4 regions of the Cellvibrio zantedeschiae genome follow, and region 2 is predicted to be linked to each of the others. Evidence: predicted binding sites of a transcription regulator. Region 2 holds the regulator's gene; each other region holds the start of a gene.
What was found. The regulator LexA, encoded in region 2, represses DNA repair genes until DNA is damaged. The targets are predictions, from matches to a motif close to ACTGTNTNTANANACAGT.
Positions count from the first base shown of each region.

Region 1 (4,383 bases), on a different contig from region 2:
AGAAAATCAAGAATGGGATAATTTGCTAATAAATTTTATAAACTACACTACCAGCTTTAGCTTTTTTGAATAGAGTACACTGCGACTTTTTTAACAGCTGGATCCCCGCTACGCGAGGATGACGACTCCCTATTTAATAACGTATTTCTTTAATAAAAATATCGGAATCGTAAAAGCAAAACGGCGGTACCTCTTTCAAGGCACCGCCGTTTTTTACTTCAGCATGAATCACAAATTATTTATTCGCCCGATTCTCAATTAACTGCGTCACAACAGAAGGGTCTGCAAGCGTTGAGGTATCACCCAAACTATCAATTTCATTTGCGGCAATTTTACGCAGAATACGACGCATGATTTTACCGGAGCGAGTTTTTGGTAAACCCGGTGCCCACTGAATAATATCCGGGCGTGCAATTGCGCCGATTTCTTTTACGACTAACGCCAGCAATTCTTTTTTCAATTCATCGCTGGGCTCTTCGCCGCTCATCAAAGTCACATAAGCGTAAATGCCTTGGCCTTTAATATCGTGCGGGTAACCCACCACTGCAGCTTCAGCTACTTTTTCGTGTAACACCAACGCAGATTCAACTTCTGCAGTACCCATACGGTGGCCGGATACGTTGAGTACGTCGTCCACGCGACCGGTAATCCAGTAGTAACCATCTTCATCGCGACGTGCGCCGTCGCCGGTGAAGTAGTAACCGGGGTAAGTGCTGTAGTAGGTATCGATACAACGTTGGTGATCGCCATAAACGCTGCGAATTTGGCTTGGCCATGCAGCTTTAATCACCAAATTACCTTCACCTGCACCTTGTACTTCTTTGCCTTCGGCATCCAGCAACGCGGGTTGCACGCCAAAGAATGGAAGCGTTGCAGAACCTGGTTTAAGCGCGATTGCACCCGGTAATGGAGTGAGCATGTGCGCACCGGTTTCAGTTTGCCACCACGTATCCACAATCGGGCAACGGCTATCGCCAATCACGCGGTAATACCACTCCCAAGCTTCAGGATTGATTGGTTCGCCCACGGTGCCAAGCACACGCAAACTGGTACGCGCAGTCTTTTTCACCCAATCATCGCCCGCGCCCATAAGCGCGCGAATGGCGGTTGGGGCTGTGTAGAAAATGTTTACTTGATGCTTATCGATTACTTGCCAAAAGCGCGAGGCATCTGGATAAGTTGGGATACCTTCAAAGACTAAGGTCGTCGCGCCGTTAGTGAGAGGGCCGTAAACAATATAGCTGTGGCCAGTCACCCAACCCACATCTGCCGTACACCAGTAAGTTTCGCCTTCCTGATAATCGAACACGTATTTGTGAGTCATGGCCGCCTGCAACAAATAGCCACCGGTGGTGTGCAACACACCTTTTGGCTTACCGGTTGAACCTGATGTGTAAAGGATAAACAGCGGGTCTTCCGCATCCATTACTTCTGGTTCGCAGGTGGCCGCTTGTTTGGCGATTAAGTCGTGATACCAGAAATCGCGGGCACCGTCCCAACTGATGGAACCGGCAGTGCGGCGCACAACTATGCAGGTATGAACATTCGGGCAATTTGCCAAAGCCGTATCTGCATTCGCCTTTAAGGGAACACGTTTGCCACCGCGCAGGCCTTCATCGGCAGTGATTACCACCTGACAATCCGCATCCAAAATGCGGTCTTTCAAGGCTTCTGGTGAGAAGCCACCAAACACCACTGAATGCACGGCACCCACGCGGGCACAGGCCAACATAGCGTAGGTCGCTTCGGGAATCATTGGCATATAGATGCAAACGCGGTCGCCCTTTTTCACGCCGCGCGCGCGCAAAGCGTTGGCAAGCCGGCAAACTTGGTCATGCAATTCTTGATAGGAAATAAATTGATCTTCATCCGGGTCATCACCTTCCCAAATGATTGCAACTTGGTCGGCACGCGCAGGCAAATGGCGATCAATACAGTTAAGGCTTACGTTCAACTTGCCATCAATAAACCAGGCTACTTCGCCTTTGTTCAAATCACTTTTAGTGACTTGTGACCAAGGCGCCTGCCATGTCAAAAACTGGTTTGCCTGCTCCGCCCAAAAGGTATCAGGATCATTTACCGATTGATCGTACATCGCTTGGTAGCCCTCCAAATCAATGGAGGAAGAGTTCTTAAAACTGTCGGGAACGGGATACACGTGCACTTCTGACATGGTTGATTCTCACTGCTGTTATTTTGTTATGACTACTCTGACCAATGCCGTTTGAAGCATGGTGTAACGGGTTACAGGATATGAGCCCAACCCGGAAAATCAGGGCAGCTAGCTTAACAGTTCATTCGAACTTTTTTCAATGACAACGTTGTCCTAAACAAAAATTTATTGTTTTTGAAACCTAGCTCTCACTGTAAACGCCCAATTTTTAGCTTGCCACAAATACTGTGTGGATATACAGTTATCATTCTTTATTCATGGGGAGAACGCTGTGGGCAACATATTAGAAAAGCTGACAATCTTGTCAGATGCAGCCAAATACGATGCATCCTGTTCCTCCAGTGGCAGCAAACGCGCCAATCACAATAAAGGCTTGGGCGACGCCACCGGCATGGGGATTTGCCACAGTTATACGGAAGACGGGCGTTGTGTTTCGCTGCTGAAAATCCTCTTAACCAACCACTGCATTTACGATTGCGCCTACTGTGTAAGCCGACGCAGCAACGATGTAAAGCGCGCAGGCTTTACGGTAGAAGAAGTTGTGGATTTAACGATTAATTTTTATCGCCGCAATTACATTGAAGGCTTGTTTTTAAGCTCGGGGATTTTTAAAAGCGCCGACAACACCATGGAGCGTTTGGTACGCGTTGCCAAAACCTTGCGCACCACACACAACTTTAATGGCTATATACATTTAAAGGCGATTCCCGGCGCAAGCCCCGAGTTATTACATGAAGCCGGCCTCTACGCTGACCGCTTAAGTGTGAATATTGAAATTCCCTCAGAGATGAACCTTAAAAAAGTCGCGCCGGAAAAAAATTACACCGATATCATCACACCCATGAATTATTTGACGGAGGAAAAATTTCGCTACACCGACGACAAAAAGCATTTTAAGAAAACGCCGTTGTTTTTACCGGCAGGCCAAAGCACGCAATTGATTGTGGGTGCGACATCGGAAAACGACCACCAAATTTTGCAGCTTGCCGATAACCTCTACAACACACAAAAATTAAAGCGGGTTTATTACTCTGGCTATGTGCCGATTAAAACAGATAATCGCGTTCCCCTGCTTTCGGCGCCGCCGTTAATTCGCGAAAACCGAATCTATCAAGCCGATTGGTTGCTGCGTTTTTATAAATTTGGCGTGGGCGATATAGTCAATGACCAATATCCGAATCTTGATTTGGAAGTAGACCCGAAAGTCAGTTACGCGCTGCGCAATCCGCATTTGTTTCCAGTAGATATTAACCATGCAGATTACGAAATGATTTTGCGAATCCCTGGTGTTGGAGTGAAATCTGCCCAGAAAATTGTAAGCTCGCGTATTCATCAGCGTTTACATATGGATCACTTACAGCAAATGGGCGTAGCGCTAAAACGCGCGCGTTATTTTATTCAATGCCCCGGCGCACCCGTGCAACGAAAAGATTTGCAGATGCATGATTTACGGCAGCTATTAATTGCAGACAAAACCGTACAAAAAACCCAGATGTCATTATTTGGCTGACAACATCCAGGAAAATACAGCAGTGAAAATTTATGCGTACGATGGAAGCTTTGAAGGTTTGTTGAGTTGCATATTCGCTATTTTCCAAACCAAAGTTCCACCCACCGCTATTGCGATTGAGGGTTTAACGCAATTTAGTTTGCTGGATGAAACTGTGTTGATTGCAACCGACCTGGACCAGGCTGAGCGCGTATTAAAAGCAGTTGATCTTTATTCCAGCGAACGCGGCGCGCAACTATTGTATCGCCTTTTTTTATCCGAACTGACACACATGGAGATGCTGATTTATAACATGGTAAAAATTATTATGGCCGCCAAAGATGTGACTATATTAAGCAACTTTGCCAATGCCACCGTTTTGGAAGTCGCGCAAATTGATCGCATGATTAGCCGCGAAGTTCATCGCATGCATGCCTTTGTACGCTTTCAAAAATTGGAAAACGGATTATTTTACGCAGAGATTGAACCCGACTTTAATGTATTGCCTTTAATAGGCGAACACTTTGAACGGCGCTACGCCGACCAGCGCTGGTTGATTGTGGATCAAAAACGCAGTTATGGATTGGTTTATGATTTACAGGAATGCCAATTTGTAGATGCACATAACATTAATATCCGCGACCAGCAATCTACTCATAAAATGGATGATAAAGAATTAGCTTTTCAAAAACTATGGGGCGTTTATTTTCACAGCGTAAAC
Region 1 covers NZ_BMYZ01000002.1:250,531-254,913, reverse strand. The annotation lists gene IE104_RS11880 (hypothetical protein) at 1-29, shown strand, start outside; gene acs (acetate--CoA ligase) at 236-2,173, opposite strand; gene IE104_RS11870 (putative DNA modification/repair radical SAM protein) at 2,445-3,683, shown strand; gene IE104_RS11865 (TIGR03915 family putative DNA repair protein) at 3,706-4,383, shown strand, end outside.
Region 1: a site for LexA is predicted at 2,398-2,415, ahead of IE104_RS11870 (putative DNA modification/repair radical SAM protein). Genes of this name have one in related genera too.

Region 2 (4,383 bases):
TTTTTTGGCAGTGATGAAGGTAATAGCGAACGCATCGCCTATCGAATTCAAAAACGTTTTGGTAAAGATGTTGTCGATGTACATGATATAGCAGACGCAACGCAGCTGGACTTTACCCATTACGACAAGATCATTCTGGGGATACCCACGTGGGATTTTGGCCAGATCCAATCCGATTGGGAAGATTTTTGGATTGATGTCAGCGAAATAGATTTCTCCGGTAAAACAGTGGCCTTTTTTGGTTTGGGTGATCAATTCGGCTACAGCGACTACTTTCTGGATGCTATGGGTATGCTGCACGATGTGGTCATTCAATCCGCCCCTAATATTGTTGGGCATTGGTCTATAGAGGGTTACGAGTTTTCGGCCTCCAAGGCAGAGATTCCAGGCGCGGGAAAATTCGTTGGCTTGGCGCTTGATGAAGATCATCAGGAACATCTGACTGCTGCTCGTTTAAATCGCTGGTGCGCACAACTTCACACTGAATTTGGTCTTGAGACTCCTCTTCACGAAGTTGATGATTAGCTCTGGTATTTATTTAATATCACACTGCATGTCTTTTGAGCTCACGCCATGACTCCTCAAGCCTTACATCGTCACATTGGATTATTTGCGCTGGTTATCTACGGTGTGGGCGATATTCTTGGTGCCGGTATATATGCGCTTATAGGTAAAGCTGCCGGTGAAATGGGGAACGGCATTTGGATGGCATTCCTCGCCAGTATGGTGGCGGCTGGCTTGACCGGGCTTTCCTATGCATCCCTTGGTTCACGCTATCCGCGCGCAGGTGGTGCATCTTTTTTTACTCATCACGCGTTTAAAAGCAATTTTTTGGCTTATGTCATAGGTCTTGCCGCGCTTTCATCGGGCGTAACCTCAATGGCTGCGGGTAGCCGCGCCTTTGCTGGATATTTTACGACGCTGGTATCTGCAGTACCTGTGGACTTGGTAGTGGTTACCTTTTGTTTGGTTTTGGCGGGAGTGGTGATTCGTGGCATTCGCGAATCTATGTGGATGAATATGTTGTGTACCGGCATAGAGCTTGGCGGGCTTTTGCTAGTCATCTCCGTGGGTGCAAAATTTATTGGTTCGGTCGATTACACCAGCACAGTAACCGTGGCGAATCCTGCGGGTGATCTGAGTTTTTCGTTGATTCTGTCGGGGGCGGTGCTCACGTTTTATTCGTTTGTCGGATTTGAAGATATTATCAACGTCAGCGAAGAAGTTAAAAATCCCGAATCAACCATGCCCAAGGGGATTTTGCTGGCGGTGCTTATTGCGTCGACTATTTATGTAACCATTTCGCTTGTTGCGGTTTCAGTGATTCCGGCAGCTGAACTTGCAACGTCCTCAGCCCCCTTGGTAGATGTGGTCAAACGGGCTGCACCCTGGTTTCCTCCTATTGCTTTTGCTTTCATTGCGATGTTTGCGGTAGCTAATACTGCGCTGCTCAATTTCATTATGGGTTCGCGGCTTATCTATGGGATGGCGAATCAGGGGTTGATGCCTAAGGTGCTTGGCAAGGTAAGCCGCCGCCGCACGCCTTATGTTTCGTCGCTCGCAGTGCTTGGTTTTATGTTAGTGCTTGCGCTGACCGGTAATATTGCGTCGCTGGCGCGCGCTACCAGTGTGCTGCTATTGATATGTTTCATGATGGTTAATTTGGCACTAGTGGTACTGAAGTATCGCAAGGGGGAGCCTAAAGGTCGATTTGAAATTCCAGCGGTAGTCCCTGTGCTTGGTACCGTCGTCTGTGCCTTGATGTTGTCTTACGCCAAGATCGAGGAAATCAAAGTTGCAGGCGCTATTCTGGTGGTAATCGTGATTCTCTATTTTGTAATCAGACCAGCGTCGATCTCCAGCAACCCCGCCAATGCTGATTAATTTTCGTTAAAAAAACTTGTTGCACTGTATAAAATACTGTATATAATCCCAATTACTGTATAAACAAACAGATCAACAGGGGTGGTTATGTACAATCTCACGGCGCGTCAGGAACAGGTTTTACAGCTCATCAAGGATTATGCCGAAGAAACCGGCTATCCGCCCACCCGTGCAGAAATCGCACGTATTCTTGGTTATAAATCCCCTAATGCTGCCGAAGAGCATATCAAAGCCCTCGCTAAAAAAGGCGCTATTGAAATCGTTCCAGGTGCATCACGCGGTATTCGCCTGCCAGAGACGGTTGATGAAGGCGTTCCTATTGTAGGCCGTGTTGCTGCGGGTAATCCCATTCTTGCGCAAGAACATATTGAAGATTACTGCAACATTCCCCCCAACTTCTTTTCACCTTCTGCGGATTATCTTCTGCGCGTTAATGGCATGAGTATGAAGGACGCTGGCATCCTGGATGGAGATTTGTTGGCAGTTCATCGTACCGACCAGGTTCGTAGCGGCCAAATTGTGGTAGCGCGTATAGGCGAAGAAGTGACTGTGAAACGCTACAAGCGAATTGGCAACCGTTCCCAAGTGGAGCTGTGGCCAGAAAATCCAGATTTTGATGTTATCCAGGTGGATTTGACTGATCAGGAATTTACTATCGAAGGTTTAAGTGTAGGAGTGATTCGTCGTGAATAATATTCGTCAAGCTAGTCAGCCTGCAGCAACCAGCTGCGGTATTACTGAACTGATTATTGCCAACGCATCACCTGAACAAGCTGCGTTACTGATGCCCATGATTGCGTTTTTAACGCAGAGTTGTGTTGATCGTTGGGTCACTTGGATTGCGCCGCAACATTTATCGCGGGAGTTTCTGGAATCTTTCGGTGTTGATACGCGTTTTGTGCGTTTAATTCACTGTAGTGATGAAGCGAGTCGGTTGTGGATTACGTGGGAAGCCCTGGCGGCTGGTAATAGCCACACGGTAATCGCAAGCCCTGGAAAGCTGACAGACAAAGAGTTAAAGCAACTTGAAAATGCAGCTTACCAAGGCCAATGCCAAGGCTTGTTGTTAAGAGTTAGGTAGTCGATTTAAGCTTCTGCTACAAAAACGGCACGAATAGGCGCCGGATGTCCTTCAGCAGTTAGCGAAGGGTTTTGAGGATCTAGAAATTCAGGGAGTGAATGAAATTTCATCCAATGAGTTGAGCGTTGTTCTTCAACTGACGTTGTGCAAACGTCGACAACTCTCGCGTTATTAAAACCCATTTTGCGTAACCAGCTCAGCATGGTTTCGCAGCTCGGTAAAAACCATACGTTATTCATCTTCGCATAACGCCCTTCGGGTACCAGAACATCGCCCAAGCCGCCTTCAATTACCAAGGTTTCCAGCACCAGCTGCCCGCCGGGGCGCAGTGCTTCCTTAAGTTCGCGCAAATGATCCATAGGTGATTTGCGATGATAGAAAACACCCATGGAAAAAACCGTATCAAACGCTTGCAGTTTAGGCGGTAGATCTTCTATTCCTACCGGCAAAACATCAATTGGATAATCCTTGTCTGCAAGTTGTTTAATCATATGGAATTGGACTACAAAGCGTGGCGATGGATCTATTCCAATTACGCGGTGCGCTCCTTCACCCAGCATGCGCCAGCAGTGGTAGCCGTTGCCGCACCCAACATCCAAAATTAATCTATTTTTGAGTGGGGCCAAATGGGGAGTGACGCGATCCCATTTCCAATCTGAGCGCCACTCTGTGTCGAGATGAATACCGTGCAACCAATAGGGGCCTTTGCGCCAGGGAATAAGTGCTTCCAACGTTTGTTGTAATTCTGCGCGGGTTGCCGCATCGCAATCTGTGGGCGCGCCTATCTCAACTTTATCGCTAAAATTATTTTGGCTGCTGGTAATTTTGGGTAGGCGTGCAAGTGCTTGTTTCCAATCCGGCAAATCGCCGTAACGTTTTTCACACAGGCCATCAGCAATTTGCTGTGGTAAATCAGCGGACCAAGGTGCGAGAGGGCTTTCAGGCAAGTATGCGAGTAAGGTGGAGTATTCAATCATTTGATGGCGATTATCGAGGCAAAATTAAAACATTGAAACCAAACATCTACGCTGGCAAAACCTGCATCTTTAAGGCGCTGACGGTGAGTGGCGAGGGTTTCTGGAATAAGAACATTTTCAATAGCGCTGCGCTTTTGCGCAATTTCTAAATCACTGTAACCGTTAGCGCGCTTGAAGTTGTGGTGCAGTTCAATCATGAGAGCTTGATGCTGTTCATCGTCAAAGGCGAGCTTTTCCGACAGGATTAAAACACCATTAGGTTTTAATCCCTCGTAGATTTTGCGCAAAATCGCGGCGCGTTTTTCCAAGGCAATAAACTGCAAAGTAAAGTTCAATACGGTAACTGACGCATTGTTAATCGGGAATTCGCACAAATCTGCGCAATGCAATTCCACATCTATTTCCGCGCTATCGGCTGCAATAACTTGTTCACAACGCGAT
Region 2 covers NZ_BMYZ01000001.1:1,954,445-1,958,827, reverse strand. The annotation lists gene IE104_RS08680 (flavodoxin) at 1-525, shown strand, start outside; gene IE104_RS08675 (APC family permease) at 574-1,884, shown strand; gene lexA (transcriptional repressor LexA) at 1,972-2,577, shown strand; gene IE104_RS08665 (cell division inhibitor SulA) at 2,570-2,965, shown strand; gene cmoB (tRNA 5-methoxyuridine(34)/uridine 5-oxyacetic acid(34) synthase CmoB) at 2,971-3,942, opposite strand; gene cmoA (carboxy-S-adenosyl-L-methionine synthase CmoA) at 3,939-4,383, opposite strand, start outside.

Region 3 (4,383 bases), 1.0 Mb from region 2:
CTCGATTGGTTAGCAATGAAAACATCTTAATAAAAAATGTTTTCGTTGTATTCAGGCTATAGCATCCTTTTGCCCAGAAAATTCGCTCGAGTTTAACACTTGTTAATTGATGAACATATTACAACTAATAAATATTAACATACATCAACGCACTACCTTAATCATCGCCTTCTAATGATTGCTTAAGAGCGTATTGAATATTGGCTGAGGAAAACCCCCTTGCGGTCAAAAAACGAATTCGCCTGGATTTTTCCTTCATATCGGAAACGAGTGTATTACCAAATTTTTTGACGTAAGCCTTCAACGCAAGTTGATTCCAGTCCGTGTGGCTCGACAAATATTGTGAGGCAAGTGCATCCGAAATACCCTTTTCTTTTAACTCGAGACGAATAACCAAAGCTCCCTTTCCCTGTCTTAAGCGCATACTTATATATGCCTCTGTAAAACGCTCATCGCTCTGCAATCCGTCCTGCTTCAATTTTTCCAACTCTCTGGCAATCCAATCAGGATGATCAAATTTTTTGCTTAACTTAACTTTAAGCTCATGAGCAGAATGCTCACGCATTGCTAAAAAATTCATGGCCGACATGCGTATGCTCGCGGGTGTAATTTCATGAACTGTCATTGAGTCGCCCATAAAAAAAGGCCGCATAGCGGCCGATTTTTAACAATTTATACTAATTACTTTACGGGAGGAAATTGTGCCAGCACTTCCAAAACCGCACTTGTCAGAATTTCACGTTGCTTTTGGGGGTTTAAGCCCTTATTCAATCGTTTTTCTGAAACACCACGCCAGATCGGCTGTTGTGTTTTAGCATCCACCATATCGATAATCAAACTACCTTGATTGTAAACTCTTATGCCACCATCAAGCGGGGGACGGTAAAACATTGAAGATGGATAACGATATCCCCTACCCCAAAAACCAAAGCCATACATTTGATCATAAGCAGTTGGCTCAAGCTTTTCCTCCATCACTACATGATAGGTTACATAAAAATCTGGCGTAGCTGACTCACCTACCGATTGATAACGTTTTGCCAGTTCTCCGTTCACCAAAGCATGAATATGACTTAAGGTAAATGGGGATATCAGAATGTTCTCTTTAGTATCTTGCTTAGCGCTTTTTACCGCAAAAGATTTAAGCGCAGCAAAGTTATAGCTGGCTTCGTAATCTGTAGCTACATAAGGTTTGGTGGCGCAGCCGCTTAAACACATAAGCGCTACCAACAAACTGAATAAACCGGCTTTTAACATTTCGAACCTCTTGGCTGCATCTATAAAATGTTTAGCAGAGCTAAAACTCTGTTGCGCAGCATACTCAGACTACCTATGACACGCAACAGTGCAGCACATACTTGAACAATTGTTAACGAGTTCCCCCCGTGCAAGCAAGAAACGCTAACAACTTATTCAGACATCTCCACTTCGTCCGCAGAATCGGCACCATTTGCACTGAGGGACAATGCTGGAGACTCAAGCAATTCAGTACGAACTCTTGCTTCTAGCTCTTTTGCTATGACAGGGTTTTCTTGCAAAAATTTCATAACATTGTTTTTGCCCTGACCAATTTTATTTCCTTGATAGCTATACCAAGCACCCGCTTTGTCAATCATGCCCAGCTTCACGCCATAATCCACAACTTCGCCCATTCGATTGATGCCAGATCCGTAAAGAATTTGGAATTCGGTCTGTTTAAAAGGTGGCGCCACTTTGTTCTTAACTACTTTAACGCGAGTCTCGGAACCAATAACCTCTTCACCTTCTTTAACTGCGCCAATACGACGGATATCGAGACGCACAGATGCGTAGAACTTCAACGCATTACCACCAGTAGTGGTTTCGGGGTTGCCAAACATAACGCCGATTTTCATACGAATTTGGTTAATAAAAATCACCAGGCAATTGGCATTTTTAATGTTACCGGTGATTTTACGTAGCGCCTGCGACATTAAACGTGCCTGCAAGCCCACATGATGATCACCCATCTCACCTTCAATTTCAGCGCGAGGAGTCAATGCTGCCACCGAGTCGACGACTAATACATCAACCGCACCTGAGCGGACTAACATGTCGGTTACTTCAAGAGCCTGTTCACCAGTGTCCGGCTGGGAAATGATCAAATCCTCAACATTTACGCCTAATTTCGCCGCATAGATTGGATCTAACGCATGTTCCGCATCAATAAACGCACAGTTACCGCCAGCGCGTTGAGCTTCAGCTATAACTTGCAAGGTTAAGGTAGTTTTACCCGAGGACTCTGGACCATATATTTCAACAATACGGCCTTTGGGTAAACCGCCAATTCCCAAGGCTACGTCAAGCCCTATAGAACCGGTGGAGATAGAAGGAATGGCGACTTGTTCTTTGTCGCCCATACGCATAACAGTTCCTTTACCAAATTGACGTTCAATTTGACTTAGCGCAGCTTGTAAAGCCTTTTCTTTGTTCGCATCCATTTGACACCTCAACATAAAAAATTAGTAGTAAGACGATATATTAGGATTATACGCCGAGAGACATCGCACACTCTTCAGCTATGAACCTAGACTACACCAAAAAACCTGTATACGCAAACAGTTGTTGTTATATACAGGTTTTACCATCTTAAGCGTAATCTTTCCGAATCAATGGAACGCTTGCCAAGCTTCGAGAAGTCATAATTATCACTTTAACGGCACTTTGCGCCACGCAGTTTGGGAGACAATTATACGGTTAGGCTTCAACTGATTTTTTAAAATACGGTGCTGCAAAGAGATAAGTGCCTGTGAGAAAGAGAACTGCTAAAGGAGCTAGCGGAGAATAAGTAATCCACGCTGGTGGCTCTCCACTTGCCCTAACCGCAAAGTTTAGAACGACAGTGAGTGCGAAAACCAACGATGTCCATCGATGGAAATTACGAAGCAAATACGCGCTCTTCATATTATGACCTCCGCGATTGCAGTAATTTCCAACCGTTACCCGATGGGTCGCGGAAGCCGGCATCAACGGTTCCATAACGTTCAACAGGCTCTTGTATGAGCTCCACTCCAGCTGCTCGCAAACGCTCGCAAGTGGCAAAACAATCTGACACTTCCAGAACTAATGGTGGCATAGCGCCTTTGGCAAGTACCTCATTTACCGATTTAGCCGTTGCCGCATCAATTGTTGGCGGCCCGGGAAGAAATAGACCGAGCTGGAAAAGCATCTGCCCCGGGTATTGAACCGTAAGCCATCGGTAGTCTCCGTTACGCACATCGGTATGGACCATAAACCCAACTTTTTTTACATAAAATTCCAGTGCCTCTTGTTGATCGCGCACGTAAATTCCTACCACTTGTACACCTTCACTCATGTTGACGCCTCGCTTGATAAGTCATTGTTCGAATCGTCATTCTGGCCCAAACGCTCTTGGCTCCGCTTCTCCGAAACTGCTCTTTTTAACTTTGGACGATCAATTTCTTTGAGGACACACAAAGGAATTTCAGCAGGGATGTCGGCAACTCTCGAACTAGCTCGATTGGTTTCAGGATTGGACCCAGTTATATCACGGAAGGTTCTACCGAATGTTCCCATACTCAGCCAGCCCGTTCCAAAAGCTATATCAGTTACAGCTTGGTCGGTATTGCGAAGCATTGCTTTTGCTCTTTCGATACGTCGCGACAGCAAGTAGCGATGAGGTGGAATGCCAAAGGCTTTTTTGAAGGAACGCGCAAAATGCGCAGGCGACACGCAGCTAATGCGCGCGAGACGTTCAACGGACCAGTCATCTTCAGAATGACTATCCATTTGATCTTTTGCCCGGAGTAATCTGCGGAGTAAATCTGTATCCATGGCCTATGAAGCCTCCGTGGAATAAAGGTGAGACGTTAAACTAACAATAGAACTCTCGTCGAATTAGTTTACACAACCAACCGAAGCCTTAAGGTTAAATTCGATAACTTCCTCTATTTCAAGAAGAAAAATTCATGGGTCTGAATATTGCTTTCCGCTTTATTGTTGTACAAATTTCACTCTATGCTAATCAAACTTAATGATGAAAGGAGATGACATGAAAAAACTAAATATACTCGCATTGACAGGTGTTTTAGCCTTAACCGCTTCCAGCGCTAACGCAATTAGTTTAGTGGGCAGTGCGTTTAGTTTTGGTGGACACGATTACACCCTAATTTCTTCCGATAACTGGACAAATAGTGAAGCTTTCGCTGTGACCCAAGGCGGACATCTGGTTGCAGTCAACGATATAAACGAAAATAATTTTATTATTAATACTTTCGGACTTCAAAATTCGCTTTGGATCGGCTTGTATAGAACCGCTCCCCATGCATCAACCTGGGCTTGGACCAATGGTGACGCCGTAACCTTTGCTAATTGGGCTGGAGGCGAACCTAATGATGCTGGCAC
Region 3 covers NZ_BMYZ01000001.1:945,685-950,067, reverse strand. The annotation lists gene IE104_RS04215 (regulatory protein RecX) at 158-625, opposite strand; gene IE104_RS04210 (DUF4136 domain-containing protein) at 682-1,257, opposite strand; gene recA (recombinase RecA) at 1,410-2,459, opposite strand; gene IE104_RS04200 (VOC family protein) at 2,924-3,334, opposite strand; gene IE104_RS04195 (helix-turn-helix transcriptional regulator) at 3,331-3,813, opposite strand; gene IE104_RS04190 (lectin-like protein) at 4,031-4,383, shown strand, end outside.
Region 3: a site for LexA is predicted at 2,564-2,581, ahead of recA (recombinase RecA). Genes of this name have one in related genera too.

Region 4 (4,383 bases), 1.1 Mb from region 2:
CCTGATATGCGTATTCCGTTGGAATTGGTTGATGTTAAAGACCTGGTTGCCGAAGTAGATTTTAAAGTATTTGCTGGCCCAGCGAACGATCCAAAATCTCGCGTAACTGCGCTCAAAGTCCCCGGTGGAAATGAAAAGTTAACGCGCAAGCAAATCGACGACTACACCAAGTTCGTAAGCATCTACGGTGCAAAAGGTTTGGCGTACATTAAAGTTAACGACAAGAATGATCTTGAAGAAGGTTTGCAATCTCCAATCGTTAAAAATCTCCCTGTTCCAGTTCGTGCCGCAATTCTTGAGCGCGTTGGTGCAGAAAACGGTGACTTGATTTTCTTCGGTGCCGACAAGCACAAAATCGTAACTGAAGCTTTGGGCGCATTGCGTTGCAAACTCGGTGCAGATTTGAATTTGTACACCAAAGAGTGGGCAATGTTGTGGGTTGTTGATTTCCCGATGTTCGAAGAATTGGATGACGGCAGCTTGACTGCAATTCACCATCCATTTACTGCGCCTTCTTGTTCACCAGAAGAATTGGCTGCAAACCCGGCGACTGCATTGTCACAAGCTTACGATTTGGTATTAAACGGTACTGAATTGGGCGGTGGTTCTGTGCGTATCCACACCAAGGAAATGCAACAAACTGTGTTCAACATCCTTGGCATTAGCGAAGAAGAGCAACGCGAAAAATTTGGCTTCCTGTTGGACGCATTGAAATATGGTGCACCACCGCACGGTGGTTTGGCATTCGGTTTGGATCGCTTGATTATGTTGATGATTGGCGCAAGCTCAATCCGCGATGTAATCGCCTTCCCGAAAACCCAAAGCGCTGCTTGTGTAATGACTGACGCCCCAGGTTTTGTAGACGATTTGCAATTGCGTGAATTGCACATTCGTTTACGCAAGAAAGAAAAAGCCGAAGCTGCACCAGCTGAAGGCGCTGAGTACGGAATGTAATCGCACTTGAAACAACGCGATTGAAAAAGGGTGGGCAATGCCCGCCCTTTTTTTATGGGATTTTTAATCTTGAATTAAATAAAAGTATCTTGGAGAAACAAGATGGCAGGCCACAGTAAATGGCACAACATGCGTCACCGCAAAGCGCGACAAGATGCCAAACGCGTAAAAATTTTTACCAAACTCATTCGTGAGATAACTGTTGCCGCAAAAAGCAGCGCAAACATTGCAGACAACCCGCGCTTGCGTGCTGCAGTTGACGACGCACTTTACAACAACATGAAGCGTGATTCGATTGAGAAAGCGATTGCGCGTGGCGCTGGTACAACTGAAGCGGATAATTACGAAGAGTTAACTTATGAAGGTTACGGCGTAAACGGCGTTGCCTTTATTGTTGAATGTATGACCGACAACCGTAATCGCACCGCGGGCGAAGTTCGCCATGCGTTCGATAAGCGTGGCGGAAATCTCGGTACAAACGGTTCTGTTTCTTATCTGTTTGCACGCAAAGGCCAAATCAGTTTTGCGCCAGGTATAAGCGAAGATGCATTAATGGAAGCTGCGCTGGAAGCTGGCGCAGATGATGTGATTGCCAATGATGATGGTTCCATCGAAATCTTCACCGCGTTTGAAGATTATCTGAATGTAAAAGATGCGCTGATTGCGGCTGGCTTCAAGCCTGAGCACTCCGAAATTATTATGCAGCCGTCATTAACCGTATCGCTCGATAAAGACCAGGCCGAAAAAATCCTCGCATTAATTGATATGCTTGAAGATCTGGACGATGTGCAGAAGGTTTATACCAATGCGGATATTTCAGAAGAAATCATGGAGCAAATCGGTTAGTTTCTATCTACATCCTCTCTTTAGAATAGCTGCTTGCTTTAGGTGCATGCAGCTTGCCTAGATGCCATCTTCATGTAACACTGTACGTATCTACAGTTTATGCATGATCTTGGTTCTGCTTATGGCACTTATCCTCGGTATAGATCCCGGCTCACGTAAAACCGGTTTTGGCATTATCAACGCGAATGGCAATAAAACCGAATACGTCACTAGCGGAGTTATACGTATTCCGGAGGTGGAATTGTCTGAGCGGTTAAAAATCATTTTCAATTCCATCACTCAGATTATTAATCAATATTGTCCGCAGGAAATGGCCATTGAACAGGTTTTTATGGCCAAGAACGCGGCTTCAGCTCTTAAGCTTGGGCAGGCGAGGGGCGCCGCAATCGTGGCCGCTGTCGCCTTGGATATGCCAGTTTCAGAATATGAAGCGCGCAAAGTGAAGCAGTCGGTCGTAGGCAACGGTGCAGCAGATAAGCTTCAAGTCCAGCATATGGTGAAAACACTGTTGCGGCTGCCCGCCGTTCCACAAGAAGATGCTGCAGATGCACTTGCCGTCGCTCTTTGTCATGCCAACAGTTCCCAGCATTTAATTAAGTTGGCCGGTTCAGTAAGCTTTCGGCGAGGCAGGGTGGTTTAATAATAATCCCAAAGTTTTCCCGGTAAAGATTCAAATTTTTAAAATGTTTAAACTGCATTACAATCGCCCTCAACGTTAACACAGGCTAAAAGCGCACATGATTGGACGTCTCCGTGGCACCCTCATTGAAAAGCAACCTCCTTATTTATTGCTGGATGTAAATGGCGTTGGCTACGAGCTACAAGCGCCCATGACAACTTTCTATCGTCTCCCGGCAATGGGTGCAGAAGTTATTTTGCACACGCATTTGTCCATCACCGAAAACTTGCACCAACTTTTTGGTTTTGCTGATCAGCGTGACCGCTCCCTCTTTCGCACCTTGATAAAAGTAAATGGTGTTGGTCCCAAGTTAGCAGTAGCGATTTTGTCGGGCATGGAGGCGGATGATATCGCTCGCTGTGTGCGCGACAATAATGTTAAAGCCTTAACCAAAGTGCCAGGCATAGGCGCCAAAACGGCTGAACGATTGGTGATTGAGTTACGTGATCGCTTGAAAAATTGGGATATGCCCCATAACGATCTGCTGGCGCATAATGAAATCAAGCAAATTGTTAGCGACAATGATACTTACGCAGAAGCTGAAAGTGCATTGGTGGCCTTGGGTTATAAACCTGTGGAAGCTGCAAAAATGATTTCCGCAGCATCCAAGCAAAAACCAGATGCTAAGAGTGAAGAGCTCATTCGCTTGGCTTTGCGTTCTATGGCTAGCTCCTGATTTCTCTTAATAAGACATTCACACACTTTGTTTATCTTACGAGCTGATAATGATTGAAACAGATCGCCTGATTGCCCCCGCCGCCAAAGAGCGTGAAGATTATTTGGATCGCACTGTGCGCCCCAAAAGCCTTGCGGATTATGTTGGGCAGCCTGTTGTGCGTGAGCAGATGGAAATTTTTATCGGTGCTGCCAAAAAACGCAACGAAGCGCTGGATCATACCTTGGTATTCGGTCCGCCTGGATTGGGTAAGACCACGCTCGCCAATATTATTGCTAATGAAATGGGCGTATCGCTAAAAAGTACTTCTGGCCCGGTATTAGAAAAAGCCGGTGATTTAGCTGCACTTATGACTAATCTGGAGCCGGGCGATGTGTTGTTTATTGACGAAATACATCGCTTGAGCCCTGTGGTGGAGGAGATTCTTTATCCAGCCATGGAGGATTTCCAGCTGGATATTATGATTGGTGAAGGCCCCGCTGCACGCTCCATTAAGCTGGATTTACCGCAGTTTACTTTGGTGGGGGCAACTACTCGTGCCGGACTTTTAACATCACCCTTACGCGACCGTTTTGGTATTGTTCAGCGTCTGGAGTTTTATAATGTCGCCGATCTCACCCATATTGTTGCGCGTTCCGCTAATTTGCTTGGCGTTCGTATGGATGATAAAGGCGCGCAGGAAGTCGCAAAACGCTCGCGCGGTACACCGCGGATTGCCAATCGATTGCTGCGTCGAGTGCGCGATTTCGCTGAAATGAAAGGTGACGGCATAGTCACCGCAAGCATGGCAGATAGCGCATTAAATATGCTGAATGTAGATGAACGCGGCTTTGATCATATGGACCGGCGTTTATTAATGGCGATGATGAACAATTTTGATGGAGGCCCAGTAGGTGTTGAAAGTTTGGCGGCAGCTATTAGTGAAGACCGCGGCACCATCGAAGATGTGATTGAACCATATTTAATTCAGCAAGGCTTTATGGCGCGGACGCCACGCGGTCGGGTCTTAACTAATAATGCCTATCTGCATTTTGGCGTACCCATGCCAAAACGATTACAACAAGACGTCGGTGAAAATTAATCCGAATAAAATTTGTACAGAGAAATTATGGTTGCGGAAGAGTTTAGTATTTCGGTTCGCGTTTATATCGAAGATACAGATGCGGGCGGAATTGTTTATTACGTAAACTATTTAAAATTCATGGAGCGCTGCCGTACAGAATTCTTG
Region 4 covers NZ_BMYZ01000001.1:815,179-819,561, forward strand. The annotation lists gene aspS (aspartate--tRNA ligase) at 1-954, shown strand, start outside; gene IE104_RS03665 (YebC/PmpR family DNA-binding transcriptional regulator) at 1,057-1,800, shown strand; gene ruvC (crossover junction endodeoxyribonuclease RuvC) at 1,922-2,440, shown strand; gene ruvA (Holliday junction branch migration protein RuvA) at 2,538-3,155, shown strand; gene ruvB (Holliday junction branch migration DNA helicase RuvB) at 3,205-4,236, shown strand; gene ybgC (tol-pal system-associated acyl-CoA thioesterase) at 4,264-4,383, shown strand, end outside.
Region 4: a site for LexA is predicted at 1,880-1,897, ahead of ruvC (crossover junction endodeoxyribonuclease RuvC). Genes of this name have one in related genera too.